Regions from separate parts of the Agrobacterium vaccinii genome, predicted to be linked through region 2. Evidence: riboswitches for the same ligand, from Rfam matches in the RefSeq annotation. Region 2 holds a riboswitch; each other region holds the start of a gene.
The links. A riboswitch is a leader RNA that binds a small molecule or an ion and turns the genes downstream of it on or off. The one in region 2 is predicted to bind cobalamin.

Region 1 (4,208 bases), on a different replicon from region 2:
GATGTAGGGATAGCCGCTCTCGAACTGTATCTCGGCAATCACCTGGAAGAAGTCACGGGCCTTTATCTTCTTTTTCTTGATCCTCGCATCCGCGACCATCTCCCGGTATTTTTCCGTCACGGATATCTCGGTGAAGGGAATGCCATAGACGCGCTCGATATCGTATGGCGAAAACAGGTACATGTCCTCGTTGTTCTTCGCCAGTTCGAAGGTGATGTCAGGCACCACGACGCCGAGTGACAGGGTCTTGATCCTGATCTTCTCGTCAGCATTCTCGCGCTTGGTGTCGAGAAAACGCATGATGTCGGGGTGATGGGCGTTAAGATAGACGGCACCTGCGCCTTGGCGCGCACCAAGCTGGTTGGCGTAGGAAAAGCTGTCCTCAAGCAGCTTCATCACAGGAATGATGCCCGATGACTGGTTCTCGATCTGCTTGATCGGGGCGCCAGCCTCGCGAATGTTCGTCAGTGACAAGGCAACGCCGCCGCCACGCTTGGAAAGCTGCAGCGTTGAATTGATGCCGCGTGCGATGGATTCCATATTGTCTTCCATGCGCAGCAGAAAGCAGGAAACAAGTTCGCCACGTTGTTTTTTTCCTGCATTGAGGAATGTAGGCGTCGCGGGCTGGAAGCGGCCGGCGATGATCTCATCGACCATGTCTCTGGCAAGTTCTTCGTTGCCTTGCGCCAGCGCCAGCGCCACCATGCAGATGCGGTCTTCGTAGCGTTCGAGATACCGTTTCCCGTCAAAGGTCTTCAATGTGTAGCTGGTATAATATTTAAACGCGCCAAGAAATGTTGGGAAACGGAATTTCTTGGAAAACGCATGATCGAATAGATCACGCACGAAATTGAACGAATATTGGTCCAGAACCTCACGTTCGTAATAACCCTCAGTCACGAGATAATCGAGCTTTTCCCGCAGGTTATGGAAGAACACCGTGTTTTGGTTGACGTGCTGAAGGAAGTACTGCTTGGCCGCCAGCCGGTCCTTGTCAAGCTGGATTTTGCCATGCTCGTCGTACAGATTCAGCATTGCGTTGAGAGCATGGAAGTCCAGTTCGGATTCCGATGTTTTCAAAGGCTTTTCAATTGTGGTCGCGTCCAAAATCGTTCCAATCCGTGTTTGACGTTCGCGACGTCTTCATCCGTGCCTAGAAGCTCGAACCTGTAGAGGTACGGCACCTGACATTTCTGGGAGATGACATCGCCGGCGATCCCGTAGGTCGCCCCGAAATTGCTGTTGCCCGCGGCAATCACGCCACGAATGTTTTTCCGGTTGTCCGCATCGTTGAGGAAGCGGATTACCTGTTTTGGAACGGCCCCTTTTCCACCTTCGCCGCTGTAGGTGGGAAGGATCAGAACGTAGGGCGCTTCGACCTGAATGCTCTCGGAAAGACTGAGGGGAATGCGCCGCGCACTTATCCCCAGTCGTCCGACAAAACGATGGGTGTTTTCCGACCGGCTGGAGAAATAGACGATCTGACCCATTGCTCTGGCTCAGGCCGCAAGCGTGCTGATCATATCCGGGCGAAAGCCCGCCCAATGGGTCTCGCCAGCGACGACGACGGGAACCTGTCGGTACCCAAGCCCTTGAACCAGGTCGTAGGCGCTGGTGTCTTCGGAGACATCAACGATGGTGTAGTCGATGCCCTGTCGGTCAAGAGCGCGGGTAGTTGCTGTGCACTGTACGCAGGCAGGCTTGCTGTAGACGGTAACGGTCATGATGATCCTCGTGAAATTTGTATAGGCGTGCGATATCAATAAGGCGTTGGAAACGCCCATGCGGAAGTTCAGGGATGGATGGCAGCCGAAAGCGACTACGGGCGTTACGGCCCGCTATTCACGCGGATACTGACTAGAATGATGCGACATTGACTTCACCCCGAAGTGGTTGATGCGGAGCTCAGGGGAAGCGGCACGCGCAGGATCATCCCGCACATGACTCGCGACCTTCGGACACCCCGCCCGTGGACGTATTCGTTTGAGGCAGGTCTCCTGGCTCACGGGTCGTCACATCCATCTCGCCTTCCCGAAACCTTCCGGCGCCAGTGGCTATTGAGAGGATGCTCGCCGCTTACAGTTGCGGGGGCAGCTCCGGCATTGCTCCGTCCAGAAAGGACATCACGCACCGTATTCCCGTCTTAGCTCCCGACGCGAATCGGAAGAACCTCGAACACTAGATATAGTATATGAGGAGATAGTCGCGTCAACTCTTAGGAGGGTGGCGGTTAGAAAATTACGTCCTCATCCACACCAGCCTGTGGATAACAGTCTCATCAGACAGCTTGAAAGTTCAGCTTTTAATGGCCGCATACAAGCCGTATATCAAGCCTCGATTTTGCGTTTCGTCAACGTTCGGAGCGCAACGGCTTGTCGAAATCGACGCTCGTCTCGGTTCCACGGTTGGACGGATAGGAGAATTGGCCGAATGCGCCATAGCCCTGGCTTTTCCAGAACCCGAGTGTTTCCGGTGTCTGAGCATCGGCATGGAGATAGGACGAGGTGTACTTAAACTCGGATGCCCGGCTCTCCAGGGCCGCCACAATCTTTGTGCCAAGCCCTTTACGACGGACGCTAGAATCAAGGTACACGCGGACAATCTGACATACCTTTTCGCCGTCGCTATAGCGATGTCGTAGGCGCTCCTTCGTGGAAGGTTTGTTCTCGATCGCGTAGAGACCTCCGGCCGCAATGATGTGTCCATCTCCGTCCCGGACAACGAGAAAACTGCCTTGCCTTTCGCGGGAGAACCAGTTGTCCGGCTGCGCCGACAACAGCGAATCTAGGTCAGAATGCCAGGCGGGAGTGTAGTCGATCCCGTAGACGTTCTTGATCATCCGCAGGCAGAAGGTCCTCGCTTCAGCTCGGACGGCGGACTGTGCTTCATCATTCAGCCATTCCAGGGAGAGGTCATTGATGAGCATCAAGCCGCTAACTTTCTGCGGATAATTTCCGCCCCTGCACCGAGTGCGCGCAGCTTCGCTGTCGCCACATGACGCGGAAGCGGTGCCATGCCGCAATTGGTGCATGGATAGAGACAATTGGTCACCCGGTGGAGATGATGACAATCAGCTTGCAAGATTTGCGGGACTGACTATCGCAATCGGTTGATCGTGCGGATCAACCTAAGAACAACGATCAATCCTTTCGACATCCAAGAGACCAGCAAATCATGTGATTTGCTCCCTCGTCCGTTGACTGATGCTATCCTCGCTAAGCGCTGCAAAAAACGAAAATCGTTCCTTCAAGCCTCAGGAACATTGTTGACGCTAAACAGTTGAGAGGCCTGCCAATCCAGCTCGAATATCAACAAAGGAACGCAAGCAGCACAAATGAACGAGAAACGGGATATCTGGGTCAGCGCTCGCGCATATGCACTCTGGGAAGAAAACGGGCGAATAAACGGAAGCGATCATGAACACTGGCTGCAAGCTGTCCGAGAATACGAGCTTATGATGCAAACCCGGGCATCACCTGATGGCTTGGAAATAATGGCCAGCCGAAAGGGCAAAGAAACAAGTTAGTCGTTCGCCAAAGCAACAATGGTCGATAGTATCGAAAATCAGCATGAGAGGCTGCCTGCTGTCCCCTCATAATAGCAACATCGTGACGAAGGAAACCTTCATTGGATACTGCTCTTTTGGTCGGATACCTCGCCTCAATGTGTTCTGTGTCAAGCTTCGTTCCACAGGTCTACAAGGTTGTCAGGACCGACGATACGAAGGCAATCTCAACAGGAATGTACTGTCTCACGGTTACAGGATTTGCGCTCTGGACCGCATTCGGGGTGATGCGCACCGAATGGCCTATCATCCTGACAAATTCCGCTTGTTTCTTTTTATCCCTGGTCATTCTCGTAAAGAAGCTAAGATCGTAGGCGCTCTCGAGCAGGTGTCCACAACAATCTGTCCGAGTTGGATAAAGGTGAGAGGCTGAATGGGTCGAGCGGGAGCGCGTTACGCGTCTTCAGCAATCACACCTCTGGACACTGAATTCAACGGTATCCTGTCCATTAAAGACCTATCCGAGCGCGCAATTTCAAAATAGATTTCGTTTAGGTCGTCACTGTTGATCATTCTGTCCGCGGCCAGTTCTCGCGCAGTCTTCATCGCCTCTACACACGCATTTTTGTCATTCGCAAATTCGGCACCGTGCTCGTCGATCATCTCGCCGTCTTCATCGTAGACCCGGAAAAAATATATTGGC
Region 2 (4,208 bases):
GAGCGTCACGGCGTATGAACGCTTTGATCGGATCAAGATTATCGCTTGGAAGGTTCTGGAAAAATTCGATCTAACGGATAGTCGGACATCTGGACCCGAGTGGTATCGAAGGAAGATGCTCCGCATATTCCGCCCCATCTCTCAGGAAGAGGTCAAGGCGCTAATTCAAAGCCACGAGCATACTGGAGAGTGATACGTGCCATTTGAAGTGTCCATAGTTACAGCCACGGACGCAGACAGCGTTGAGGGGGACACGGAAGTCTGTGTTCGCTTTATCTGCGATCTCCTTCATACGACGAAGGAAGAAGCCACGGCACTTCTAGCAAGAACGATGTTTTGTGATGTGGATGTCCAGTCGCCTATAACGCTGCATATAACAGTTCAAGGGCGCGACATATCTAATCGGTTGGATACACCATTCGCATCGCTGTATGATCTTGGACCGGGCGACTGGAGATATCAATTTATTGATAGCGGAGACACCGACGACGACATTTGATCGTCTCCCTTGTGTTTTGGCGTCCAGAAGCTAACGCCAGTTTGTCCAGAAGCCCGCGCCGCGCCACAGTCGCGCTGCGGGCTTGCTGCTGGTCATCATCGCCGGTTTCACGATTTGGGAGGCCGTTGCCGTCAGGTGATATGGGACTGATAATGCTTGAAAAATTCACCGGAATGTGACTTCTTTTTGCCATGTGAAACAGGCATCTTCTGTTTCGCTCGTGGCCAATGTTGAGCGTATCTGTGCGGCTGTTCCACGTTCTGACATTTTAGACCATTTCATAGCATCACCCCGCTGCGGCGGACCTCAGGAGAGAGACGATGAAGCTTAAAACCATTGCCGCATCCATACTGATAGGCTGTCTTTGCGCCGGTGCGGTTTCCGCAGCCGGCGAGGTCGAAAAGCGCGAAGGCCTGATGAAGGGTATCGGCGGCGCCATGGGCGCGCTGGGCGCCATCGCCAAGGGTGAAAAGCCTTACGACGCAGCCGCCGTCAAGACCGCCGTCACCACCATCAGCACCAACGCCAAGGCGTTCCCGGACCAGTTCCCTGCCGGTTCCGAAGGCGGTGCTGCGGCGCCTGCCATCTGGCAGAACTTCGCAGACTTCAAGTCGAAGTCCGAGAAGCTCGGCACGGATGCGGACGCGGCTCTGGCACAGTTGCCGACGGACCAGGCCAGCGTCGGTGCCGCCCTGAAGACGCTGGGTGCAGATTGCAGCAGCTGTCACCAGACGTATCGCCTCAAGAAGTAATAACTGAAAAGCCAGGTCCGCCGGTCATCCGGCGGACTTTTTCATCATTGATTTTACAATAGGCGGAGAAGGCGATGGCTTCCATCTGGGCCAGGCTGGCAGGCGGTGCCGTTATTGCGGGCGCGGCGGGGCTCGGTGTTTTCATGTGGGTGACCGCGCCTCAACGTCAGGCGCCGAGCCACTGGGCCAATTTAGGCGAACCGAACCTTGCCAATGGCGAAACCCTGTTCTGGGCAGGCGGTTGCGCCAGTTGCCACGCGGCACCCGATGCCACGGGTGATGCGCTCAAGACGCTCTCCGGCGGGCAGGCGCTGCCCAGCCCTTTCGGCACCTTCCATATGCCCAATATCTCGCCCGATCCGCAGCATGGTATCGGCGCATGGACTGTCGCAGAATTCGGCGATGCCATGACGCGCGGCGTCGGCAAGCAGGGAGAGCACCTCTACCCGTCCTTCCCCTATAATTCCTATGCGCGGATGACGCCGCAGGATGTCAACGACCTCTTCGCCTATCTGAAAACACTGCCCGCCAGCACCAATGATGCGCCGGGCCACGATCTGCCGTTTCCCTTCAACATTCGTCTGTCGCTGGGCGGCTGGAAGTTCCTGTATTTCGACAAGGGCCAACCGCGTGTCGAACTGGCCAATGCGAGTGCGGATGTCGTGCGCGGACAATATCTCGTCGAAGGCCTCGGCCATTGCGGCGAATGTCACACACCACGCGATGCGCTGGGTGGCTTCCTCAAGGGGCAGTGGCTGGCAGGCGGACCGAACCCGGAGGGCGAGGGCAAGATACCCGACATCCGTCCCGAATCCGCTACGATCGGTTCATGGACACAGGCCGATATCGCCAACTACCTCGAGACTGGCTTTACACCGGATTTCGACAGCGCTGGCGGCTCCATGGTCAAGGTGCAGCAGAACATGGCCCGCATTCCCGCCGAAGACCGCAATGCGATCGCGGCGTACCTCAAGGCGCTGCCTTCCCCGTGATGGCCATTGACTCGGCGAAACTTCCGCCGGATAACAGACGTGTGATGGTCTTTCCGGGTTCGCCCGAAAAGTGAAAAGGGAACACGATAGAAGCGCCAAGCTTTGATTCGTGGCTGCCCCCGCAACTGTGAGCGGATAGCCTGAGAACGAAAAGCCACTGATCTGGCGCATCGACGCGAAATCGTCTTCGATTTCGTAAAATACGATGCGGATACAAAAGGATTGGGAAGGTGTTTTCAAGGTTACGACCCGCAAGCCAGGAGACCTGCCATCACGTGAAGTGTCGTCCAAACCGGCGGGGTGTCCGGAACAGCACGGTTACGAGGTCTGATGTTTCAGGCCTTAGGACCCTGTGTCTCTTTTCCCCGTGGTGAATGTTGAATGCGGTCGTGTGGCGTTTGATCAGAATACGCCCACCCGCACAGGAAAGGGTCACCATGTCTATCCAGCAGAATACGGCCTCAGCCGTCTCAACCAAAACATCGAAAATCGCGCAATCATTGACGGCAGCCGCACTCGGCCTGTTCATCGTCGGCTTTGTCGGTTTTTCGCATGTCGAAGCCGTGCACAATGCCGCGCATGACACGCGTCATGCCAACGCTTTCCCTTGCCATTGAAGGGAGAGAGATCAATGCCATTTTTCCGTAATATCGTCTTTACCGCCGTTCTGGTGGGGCTGATTGCCGGTCTGGCCGTCAGCGCCCTGCAGGCCATCGGCACCACGCCGCTCATTCTCCAGGCGGAAACATTCGAAAGCGCGGGTGGCGAAGCAGCCCCCGCTCACGCCCACGATGCGGCAACACCTGCCGACCATCACCACGATACCGAGGCATGGGCACCCGCCGATGGCTTCGAGCGCAACGCCTATACCCTTGCCGCCAATGTGCTGACGGCTATCGGTTACGCGCTGGTACTGACAGCCCTTATCTCGCTGCGCAGCACGCAGGGCGGCTGGCGTGAAGGCCTGTTCTGGGGCCTTGCCGGTTTTGCCGCCGTCATGCTGGCACCCATGATCGGCCTGCCACCGGAATTGCCGGGAAGCCCAGCTGCTGCTCTCGAAGCACGGCAAATCTGGTGGGTCGCGACCGTTGCGGCAACGGCTGGCGGCATTGCGCTGCTTGCCTTCAAACGCAACGAACCATGGGCCATCCTTCTTGCTGTGGTGCTCATCGTCGCACCGCACGTCGTCGGCGCGCCACTGCCGCCAGAGGGTGAACATGCACTGGCCCCGTTGCCGCTGGAACGCCGTTTCATGGTGCTGGCAACGGTAACGAGCTTCGTGTTCTGGCTTATCCTCGGCTCGCTGAGCGGCCTGTTCCTCAAGCGCTTCGACGTTGCCCGATAAGATGGAAAACGCAGCGGAATGGAGTGACGAGCTCGACGCCGTGCGTTTTTCCATCCCCGGTCATGGCGCACCTTGCGCCATGCATCGCCTGGCCTTCAGGGCGCTTCTGGCAGAAGAACCGGGCAGGGAGGCCTGCCTCGCATTCTTTGCCGAAAACAGCGAGGCATTCTTCACCGCCGCCACCGCCAAGATCGCGCGACTTGCGTTGCCATTCGACCGCAGCCTGCACATCAACAGCCGTGATGTCAGACGCGCGATGGCCGGAAATGCGAGGGAGGGCGCAGCCCGCGCCTGCCGCGTTCTCGATCAGCGCTGATCTCACCGATGCTCCGCTGAAAACACCGCGATTTCGGCTTCTGCCTCCGGTCCCCACAGATCGAGCGCCTTTAGCACTTCGGCGGCAAAAGTCACCGGGGCGCTGCCGGGTGCAGTGACGATGCCTTCGTCGCTGACGGCCTGCGGCTGGTCGCGGTAGTGCTCCACGCCCTGATAGGTCTCGTATTTGCCGTGCGATTCCAGGGAATTGCCGGTATGGGCCACATGGTTCAACACGCCGGTTCCCGCCAGCGCGCTTGCCGCGGCGCAAATGCCGGCGACCACGCGGTGCTGGGTGCGAAAGC
Region 3 (4,208 bases), 920 kb from region 2:
GCTGCATTCGCCGGGCAGAAGCACGAGCTTGATACCACGCCGACGCGCCATTCTCGACAACTCGTCCACGCCATAACGCCAACGATCGGCGCCGCCGAGAATCCGGATAAGGATCAGCTTGGCGTATTCCGCCGTCTTTTCGATCCACAGATCGACCGACATGGGATGGCGAAGTTCGGAGAGGTTGGCGGACACAAAGGACACTGAACCATCCGTGCTGCGTTGCCATCCGCGCTCCAGCCCGCCCAGATCGCTGGCCGAAAAAGACAGCACTACCACATCCGCCTGACCCTGATTGAGATCAACCGGCTCGATCAGGTCGTCCAGAGACGAGGATGTGGTGGCGAGGATGTGCATGGATCAGGCAGCCAGCATCCGCTCGATTTTCGCGCGGTCGAGACCTTTCTCACCGATAACGACCAAACGGCTGCGGCGCACCTCGCCTGCGGCCCAGGGACGGTCGAAGTAATGATTGACGCGCGAGCCGACCGCCTGCACCTGCAATCGCATCGGCTTCGCCGACACTTCGACAAAACCCTTGATGCGGAGCACGTTTTCCGACGCTGCCGTTTCCGAGATACGCGCGGCCAAGGCCTCGGCATCGGTGACGGCGTCCAGTTCCACCACGAAGCTATCGAACTCGTCGTGATCGTGATCTTCTTCTTCATCATGATGGGTGTGGCGGTTTTCAATATCCTCTTCCACCGCAAGGCCAAGACCGATCAGCACGGCAGGATCGACCACGCCATTGGACGCCACGACAATCTTGGCCGCCTTCGGCAGATGCGCATTGATATGCGCCTTGGCGCGCTCAAGACCCGCCGCATCCAGCAAATCGCCCTTGGTCAGAACGATGAGGTCTGCGCAGGCAATCTGGTCTTCAAAGACCTCTTCGACCGGATCATCGTGATCAAGCGCCTCGTCGTTTTGGCGCTGAGCGGCCAGCGCTTCCAGATCATGCGACACCATGCCTTCGGCAAGCGCGACACCATCGGCCACGGCCACCACCGCATCCACCGTCACCCGGCTTTTGATTGCGGGCCACTGGAAGGCCTGTACGAGTGGCTTCGGCAGAGCGAGACCCGAGGTCTCGATCAGAATATGCTCGACGCGTGGCTCGCGGCTCAGAATCTGCTCGATGGCGGGCTGGAAATCATCCGCCACCGTGCAGCAGATGCAGCCATTGGCTAGTTCAACGATGTTTTCTTCCGGGCAGCTTTCAATGCCGCAACCTTTGAGGATATCGCCATCAATGCCGACATCGCCAAACTCGTTGACGATGATGGCCAGCCGCTTGCCCTCGAGCTTTTCCAGAAGGCCGCGCAGAAGCGTGGTTTTGCCCGCGCCCAGAAAGCCGGTGATGATGGTGCAGGGAACGCGGTTGAGCGTGGTCATTATGTCTCCTCGGTAAAATTCAAAGGGGGAATGCGGGCAACAAGGCCACGCTTTAAACTGTCGGGCCGTCCGCGCCATGGCATCAGGCCATCGGGTGCTGAAGACAACAGGCGCGCGCCGACCAGCAAGTCGGCAGCGTCGTCTTCGCTCAACGATCCGAACATGTAGGACCAGCCATCGGCGCTGCGCACCGCGGCACTCAAGCCACGCTTGCAATTGGCAAGGCAGTTGACGCTGCGTACATCGACACCTTCAGCCTGACCGAGTGCAACAGCAGCCTGCGCAAGGGTCGCACCGGGGCGAGGGTCCGCGTTCGGATCGGCTTCCGACCGGCAACTGCGGCAAACGTAAACCACGACGCCGGGCGCGGTGTCACGGTCCGTCTTTTCATTCAGGCTTGATGATGTCGATGTCATATCCAAGGGTATGGTTTCCGCGCCTTTGCAATGGTCTCGGGGTGCGGATATCGAAAACGGCATGCGGATCAACGCAACGCCATCGTTCGAACAACCGACTGACCGGAGCACCCCGCCCGGCAGACGTTTTTCCTGAAACGGCAGGTCTCCTGGCTTGCGGCTTCGACACCCTTGCGCCGCCTTCCCGGACTCATTCGTCCAGTGGCTTTCGGCGCGGGCTCACCGCTTACAGTTGCGGGGGCAGCCACGGGTTGGTTCGCACACGCGAATGGCACCGTGTTCCCTCTTAGCTTTTCCCGTTGCCGGAAAAAGACCGTCAGTCCTTAACCCTTATGCCCTGCGGTGCTTTTGTGTCAATGCCGCCGTGTCATTGCCGTGGAACACGTTTTGGCTATAGTCGCCGCTTTGAAAAAGCATGACACCCGGAAGGATGAGCCACAATGACCCGTGACATCAGCGACAGCGAGGCCGAGCGTCACCGCGCCAAAATGGTCAACCGCAAGGCGGTGCAGGATGCCGAAGTCTCGGAAAAGACCATCGAAAAAGGTCTGCTGATGATCAACACCGGCCCGGGCAAGGGTAAATCCACCGCAGCTTTCGGTCTGGCCCTGCGCATGCTCGGCACCGGCAGACGCGTCGGCATCGTCCAGTTTATCAAGGGCGCATGGTCCACCGGCGAGCAGGGGGCGTTGGCCCTGTTCGGAGATCGCGTCGAATGGCGTACCATGGGCGAAGGTTTCACGTGGGACACTCAGGATCTGAAACGCGATGTCGCTGCTGCGACCAAGGCGTGGGAAGAGGCAAAGACGCTGATGGCCGATGAAACCATTGGTCTTGTAGTGCTGGATGAGCTCAACATCGCACTGCGTTATGATTATTTGCCGCTGGAAGAGGTGGTCGAAACCCTGCAGAACCGCCGCGATGGCTTGCACGTCATCGTCACCGGTCGCAACGCCAAACAGCTGCTGATCGACGCCGCCGATATGGTGACGGAGATGACGCTTGTGAAACACCACTTCAAGGCGGGCGTCAAAGCGCAGTCCGGCATCGAGTATTAATCCATGACAGCGCGCGTTTTGATGTTTCAAGGCACCGGCTCCGATGTCGGCAAGTCGCTGATGGTGGCGGGGATGGCGCGCGCTTTTGTTCGTCGCGGTCTGTCCGTCATGCCGTTCAAGCCACAAAACATGTCCAACAATGCCGCCGTCACCGCCGATGGTGGTGAGATCGGCAGGGCGCAAGCGTTGCAAGCGCGGGCGGCGGGCGTACCGCTTTCCGTCCACATGAACCCGGTGTTGCTCAAACCCCAGAGCGAAACGGGCGCGCAGGTGGTGGTGCAGGGCAAGGTCATCGGCAATGCCAAAGCCGCTGATTACCAGCACATGAAAGCCGGGCTGATGCCACGCGTGCTGGAAAGCTTCGAGCATCTGAAAACCATGGCCAATCTCGTTCTGGTGGAGGGCGCGGGCAGTGCTTCAGAAGTCAATCTCCGTGCCAATGACATCGCGAATATGGGCTTTGCCCGCGCAGCCAATGCGCCTGTGATCCTGATCGGCGATATCGACCGGGGCGGCGTGATCGCCAGCCTTGTCGGCACGAAGACGGTTCTGGATACGTACGATGCGGCGATGATCGAAGGCTTCATCGTCAATCGCTTCAGAGGCGATCCAAACCTGTTCGATGACGGCATGCGGATTATTTCGGACAAGACTGGCTGGAACCCGATTGGCCTCTTGCCGCATTTTGCCGATGCAAGCCGCCTGCCGGCTGAGGATGCTTTAGGGTTGAGTGGAGCTGGCGAAAGAAAGCGCGACGCGAAAATTCGGATCGCTGTACCGATCCTGCCGCATATCTCCAACTTCGATGATCTCGACCCGTTGGATGCCGAGCCGGATGTCGAGCTTATCCGCGTGCGCCAGGGAGACGTCATCCCGGCAGATTGTGCGCTGGTGCTGCTGTGCGGTTCCAAGTCCACCATTGCTGATCTGACGGCGCTCAAAAATGCCGGGCTCGACGTGGATATCAAAGCACATGTGCGGCGTGGAGGCTATGTGCTTGGCCTGTGCGGCGGCTATCAGATGCTCGGGAAAAGCGTGGCTGATCCGGACGGCATCGAAGGTGCTCCCACCGCGATTGAAGGGCTTGGCTTGCTCGACGTGGATACCGTGCTGACGGGTGACAAACGGCTCGTCTCCGTGACCGGGCAGAGCTTTGATCAAATCCCCTTCTCCGGCTATGAAATGCATGTGGGCGTCACTTGTGGACTGGATGATAAGCGACCGTTTTCCACAATCGGCAACCACACAGAAGGCGCGATGTCACCGAATGGCCGCGTGTTTGGCACTTATATCCATGGCTTGTTTGCCGATGACCACCAACGCAGCGGATGGCTAAAAC
Region 4 (4,208 bases), 1.2 Mb from region 2:
GGCTCGTCTACATCCCCCTGGGAAATCAAGTTCCGGATCAACTCGGCATGGGTCGGAGCGAGAGTGTAGAGAAATATTCCTCTTCCATCGTGGCTTTGGATGTGAACACCGGGCAGGACAAATGGGTCCGCCAGACCGTCCACCACGACCTTTGGGACATGGATGTTCCCGCACAGCCGGTTCTTCTGGATATAACCAAGAAGGATGGGCAGAAGGTTCCGGCGCTGGTCGGTCCAACCAAGCAGGGTGATATTTACGTTCTGGATCGCCGCACCGGCGACCCGATCCTTGCTGTGACCGAAGAAAAGGCACCGGGTGGCGCCATCCCCGAGGATTTCAGCGCGCCGACACAGCCGACATCCGCCCTGTCTTTCAAGCCTGATATGCTTCAGGAAAAGAACATGTGGGGCGTCTCCATGTTCGATCAGCTGGCCTGCCGCATCAAGTTTCATCAGCTGAACTATGAGGGCCGCTACACACCGCCATCGGTGAACGGTTCGCTCATCTATCCCGGCAACTTCGGTACCTTCAACTGGGGTAGCGTCGCTGTCGATCCGGAGCGTCAGGTCATGTTCGGCATGCCGACCTATCTGGCTTTCACATCGCAGCTCGTTCCCCGCGCGCAGGTTCCGCCGAAGGGACAGGATGAAAAGGGCAGCGAACAGGGGCTGAACCGTAACGATGGCGCGCCCTATGGCGTGCTGATGGGACCTTTCCTCGGACCGCTCGGCGTTCCCTGTCAGGCGCCACCATGGGGTTATGTCGCAGGCGCCGATCTGCGCACCGGCGATGTCGCCTACAAGCACAAGAACGGCACCGTCTATGACATGACGCCGCTGCCACTGCCCTTCAAGGTCGGCGTTCCCGGTATCGGCGGCCCGATGATCACAAAGGGTGGGGTGGCGTTCCTGGGTGCCGCTGTCGACAACTATCTGCGTGCTTACGATCTCACCTCTGGCAAGCAACTATGGGAAGCACGTCTTCCTGCAGGCGGTCAGGCAACGCCGATGACCTATGCCATGGATGACGGCAAGCAGTATGTGGTGATGGTGGCGGGTGGTCACGGCTCGGTCGGCACCAAACCCGGTGACTACGTGATCGCCTACACGTTGCCCTGATGTGCCCTAACGAAGCCGCCAACCTTGTTTGGCGGCTTTGATTGTTTTTGACACCTGGATCGAGCACGTGATTCTTCGGGCTGTCTCAAGACGACACTGGTGGATTTCGCCCATGCCCACCGGCGGTTTGAGACGACTGGGCTCCCGAAGGAAACCAAGATGCGATCCTTTTCCAAGACTTGTACGATAGCGATTACGAGCACCGTGCTGACCATCGCAACCTGCCTCGCGGCACAGGCCGCCGATGCGGTGCGCGTGCGCGGCACAGTCGAAGGCCTCGATGGCACGACTTTGTCGGTCAAAACCCGTGAGGGTGCCAATGCCAAGATCATGCTCAAAGACGGCTGGCAGGTTTCAAGCGTCGCCAAGGCATCCGTCGATGATATCAAGCCGGGCGATTACGTCGGCATCGCTTCCCTGCCTACAGCAAGTGGCGGAGACGGCGCACTCGAAGTGCTGATTTTCCCCGCAGCCATGAAAGGCACCGGCGAAGGCAGTTATGCCTGGGATTTGAAGCCGAGCAGCACCATGACCAACGCGACCGTTGCCGACGCCGTCAAATCGGTCGATGGTCGTACCTTGACGGTTGCCTATAAGGGTAAGGAAAAGAAGATTTCGATACCGGATGGCACACCGGTCGTTACCTTCGCGCCTGCGACCGTTGCCGACATCAAGGCCGGTGCGACGGTGTTCGTGCCGTCCGAAAAGGCCACGGATGGCGCCCTATCAAGTGGCCGGGTGGTGGTCGGCACCAATGGTGTCGTTCCACCGATGTAACGGGTTCGACGTCGTAGTAGATGGATGCCGCAGTTTGGAAATGGCCGAGACAATGCTCTCGGCCATTTTTTATGGTCATACACAAAGCACTTGTATTGAAATGTAATAACATTACAAAAGCTCTACTTGACGGCATGTGCTGAATGAGTCTATCTGGTTGTGACGGTTCCAAGCGAGCAATCGTGAGGAATAATAGGGAATACGGTGAGGACGTGTTGTGTCCGATGCCGTGGCTGCCCCCGCAACTGTGAGCGAATTGTCCAACCCTTTGACGCTTTTCGAAGCGTCAAGCCACTGCGATGCAACATCGCGGGAAGGTGGGTGAAGACGCAAATTCGTGAGCCAGGAGACCTGCCGTCTAAACTTCATTCCAAGGTCACGGGCGGGGATGCCCGGAACAGGAGACGTCGTGATTGCATCGAGCGCCCAGCGCCTTATTCCATCTGCCATGTCCCGGTTTCAGATTGTCCCCATGCGTGCACGCGCGGGCTGAAGATCTATCATACTCACAGGGTCGCGCCTTCTGGCCGCCAATGACGATCGGGGACTATCGGACATGACATTCCATCTCAGACACACACTCTACGCTGCCGCCTTCGCAACGGTTGCAGCCACGATGGCCACGCCATCCTTCGCTGCCGAAACGCAATATCCGCTGACGCTTAAGAATTGCGGGCGGGATGTGACCTTCACGCAGGCACCTCAGCGTACGGCGTCGCTTGGGCAGAGCACCACGGAAATCCTGTATTTGCTCGGCCTGTCCGACAAGGTCGTCGGCACTGCGGTCTGGATCGGACCGGTTCTCAAAGGGTACGAAGAGGCCAATGCCAAGGTCAAGCGTCTCGCCGATAACGATCCGAGCTTCGAGAGTGTTCTGGCCGTCAAGCCGGATCTGGTGACGGCACAGTTTCAATGGCATGTCGGCCCCGAAGGCATCGTTGCCAAGCCCGAGCAGTTCGAAGAGCTGAAAATTCCCGTCTACACATCGCCAGCCGATTGCGTTGGCAAGGATAATTCCGGTGGCGGAGACGGTATTCGCCACAGCGTGTTCACCATGGACCTGATCTATCAGGAAGTGACCGAACTGGCGCAGATTTTCAATGTTCAGGACAAGGGTGAAGCACTGGTCGCAGACCTGAAGGCCCGCGAGGCGGCGGCCCGCAAGAAGATTGCTTCTGCGGATGGCAAGCTCTCAGCCGTGTTCTGGTTCTCCAGTGCAGAGCTGGATATCGACCCCTATGTCGCCGGTAAAAACGGTGCGCCGGGTTACATCATGTCGGCGCTGGGCATCAAGAAAGTCATCGATAGCGAAGAGGAGTGGCCGACGGTTGGCTGGGAAACCATCGCCAAGTCGCAGCCGACGCTGATCGTGGCAGGCAAGATGGATCGTAGGCGCTTCCCCGCTGATGATGTTGCGGTGAAAGAGAAGTTCCTGAAAGAGGACCCGGTGACGAGCCTCATGCCAGCGGTCAAACAGGGTCATGTGGTTGAAATGGACGCCCAAGCCATGAATCCGACGATCCGCACCATCGAGGGTATCGAAGTTCTGGCCGATGCTGTCGTCCAGCTCGGACTTGCCAAGTAAGCATGGGTGGTTTTTTCATCTTCACCCGTGCCGCGCTGATCGCGGTTGGGTGTCTGCTTCTGGCGCTCTGGCTTGGAGCGGCCATCGGCGAGACATCCATTCCCATGGATGTCGTCGCCAAGACTGTTGCCAACCGGCTGTTCCACGCGGGCTATCCGCTGGATGCCATCGATGAGGGTGTGATCTGGAACTATCGTCTCAGCAGGGCGGTTGTCGCCGCCTGTTGTGGTGCAGCGCTTGCCGTCTCGGGCGTCGTGCTTCAGTCGCTTTTGCGGAATCCCCTGGCGGACCCCTATATTCTCGGCATTTCGGCAGGCGCCTCGATGGGCGCTGTCGGCGTCGCCATTATGGGTTTTGGCGCGGGTCTGCTCACCATGCCGCTGGGTGCATTTTTGGGTGCGCTTCTTGCTTTCACCCTTGTCAGCCTTCTGGCAATGCGGGCCGGTCGGGGAAACAGTGCGATCATTCTGGCTGGCGTCGCAGGCTCACAGCTTTTCAATGCCTTGACGTCCTTCATCGTCACGAAAGCGGCGAACGCAGAGCAGGCGCGTGGAATCATGTTCTGGTTGCTCGGAAATCTCTCCGGCGTTCGCTGGACTGATGTGTCATTGGCCCTGCCGGTTGCTATTGCCGGTTTTGCCACATGTCTGTGGCATGCGCGGGCACTGGATGCTTTCACATTCGGTTCCCAATCTGCGGCATCGCTTGGCATTCCGGTTCGTCGCGTT

Region 1: it holds a riboswitch for cobalamin, as region 2 does, so the genes downstream of both, nrdH (glutaredoxin-like protein NrdH) here and HRR99_RS03740 (CbtB domain-containing protein) in region 2, are expected to answer to the same signal.
Region 3: it holds a riboswitch for cobalamin, as region 2 does, so the genes downstream of both, HRR99_RS14355 (DUF1636 family protein) here and HRR99_RS03740 (CbtB domain-containing protein) in region 2, are expected to answer to the same signal.
Region 4: it holds a riboswitch for cobalamin, as region 2 does, so the genes downstream of both, HRR99_RS13090 (ABC transporter substrate-binding protein) here and HRR99_RS03740 (CbtB domain-containing protein) in region 2, are expected to answer to the same signal.

The regions. Positions count from the first base shown of each region.
Region 1 covers NZ_CP054152.1:61,558-65,765, forward strand. The annotation lists gene nrdE (class 1b ribonucleoside-diphosphate reductase subunit alpha) at 1-1,035, opposite strand, end outside; gene nrdI (class Ib ribonucleoside-diphosphate reductase assembly flavoprotein NrdI) at 1,077-1,490, opposite strand; gene nrdH (glutaredoxin-like protein NrdH) at 1,500-1,724, opposite strand; cobalamin riboswitch at 1,971-2,189, opposite strand; gene HRR99_RS22555 (GNAT family N-acetyltransferase) at 2,351-2,926, opposite strand; partial or broken gene HRR99_RS22560 (methionine synthase) at 2,926-3,039, opposite strand; gene HRR99_RS23315 (DUF2934 domain-containing protein) at 3,335-3,526, shown strand; gene HRR99_RS22565 (SemiSWEET family sugar transporter) at 3,664-3,879, shown strand; gene HRR99_RS22570 (DUF6894 family protein) at 3,959-4,168, opposite strand.
Region 2 covers NZ_CP054150.1:741,492-745,699, forward strand. The annotation lists gene HRR99_RS03725 (hypothetical protein) at 1-193, shown strand, start outside; gene HRR99_RS03730 (c-type cytochrome) at 820-1,251, shown strand; gene HRR99_RS03735 (cytochrome c) at 1,326-2,243, shown strand; cobalamin riboswitch at 2,272-2,530, shown strand; gene HRR99_RS03740 (CbtB domain-containing protein) at 2,681-2,860, shown strand; gene HRR99_RS03745 (CbtA family protein) at 2,875-3,588, shown strand; gene HRR99_RS03750 (hypothetical protein) at 3,590-3,904, shown strand; gene HRR99_RS03755 (type 1 glutamine amidotransferase family protein) at 3,907-4,208, opposite strand, start outside.
Region 3 covers NZ_CP054150.1:2,957,826-2,962,033, forward strand. The annotation lists gene cobN (cobaltochelatase subunit CobN) at 1-357, opposite strand, end outside; gene cobW (cobalamin biosynthesis protein CobW) at 361-1,398, opposite strand; gene HRR99_RS14355 (DUF1636 family protein) at 1,395-1,811, opposite strand; cobalamin riboswitch at 1,934-2,144, opposite strand; gene cobO (cob(I)yrinic acid a,c-diamide adenosyltransferase) at 2,252-2,869, shown strand; gene HRR99_RS14365 (cobyric acid synthase) at 2,873-4,208, shown strand, end outside.
Region 4 covers NZ_CP054150.1:2,659,153-2,663,360, reverse strand. The annotation lists gene HRR99_RS13100 (glucose/quinate/shikimate family membrane-bound PQQ-dependent dehydrogenase) at 1-1,118, shown strand, start outside; gene HRR99_RS13095 (hypothetical protein) at 1,278-1,895, shown strand; cobalamin riboswitch at 2,042-2,268, shown strand; gene HRR99_RS13090 (ABC transporter substrate-binding protein) at 2,452-3,480, shown strand; gene HRR99_RS13085 (FecCD family ABC transporter permease) at 3,483-4,208, shown strand, end outside.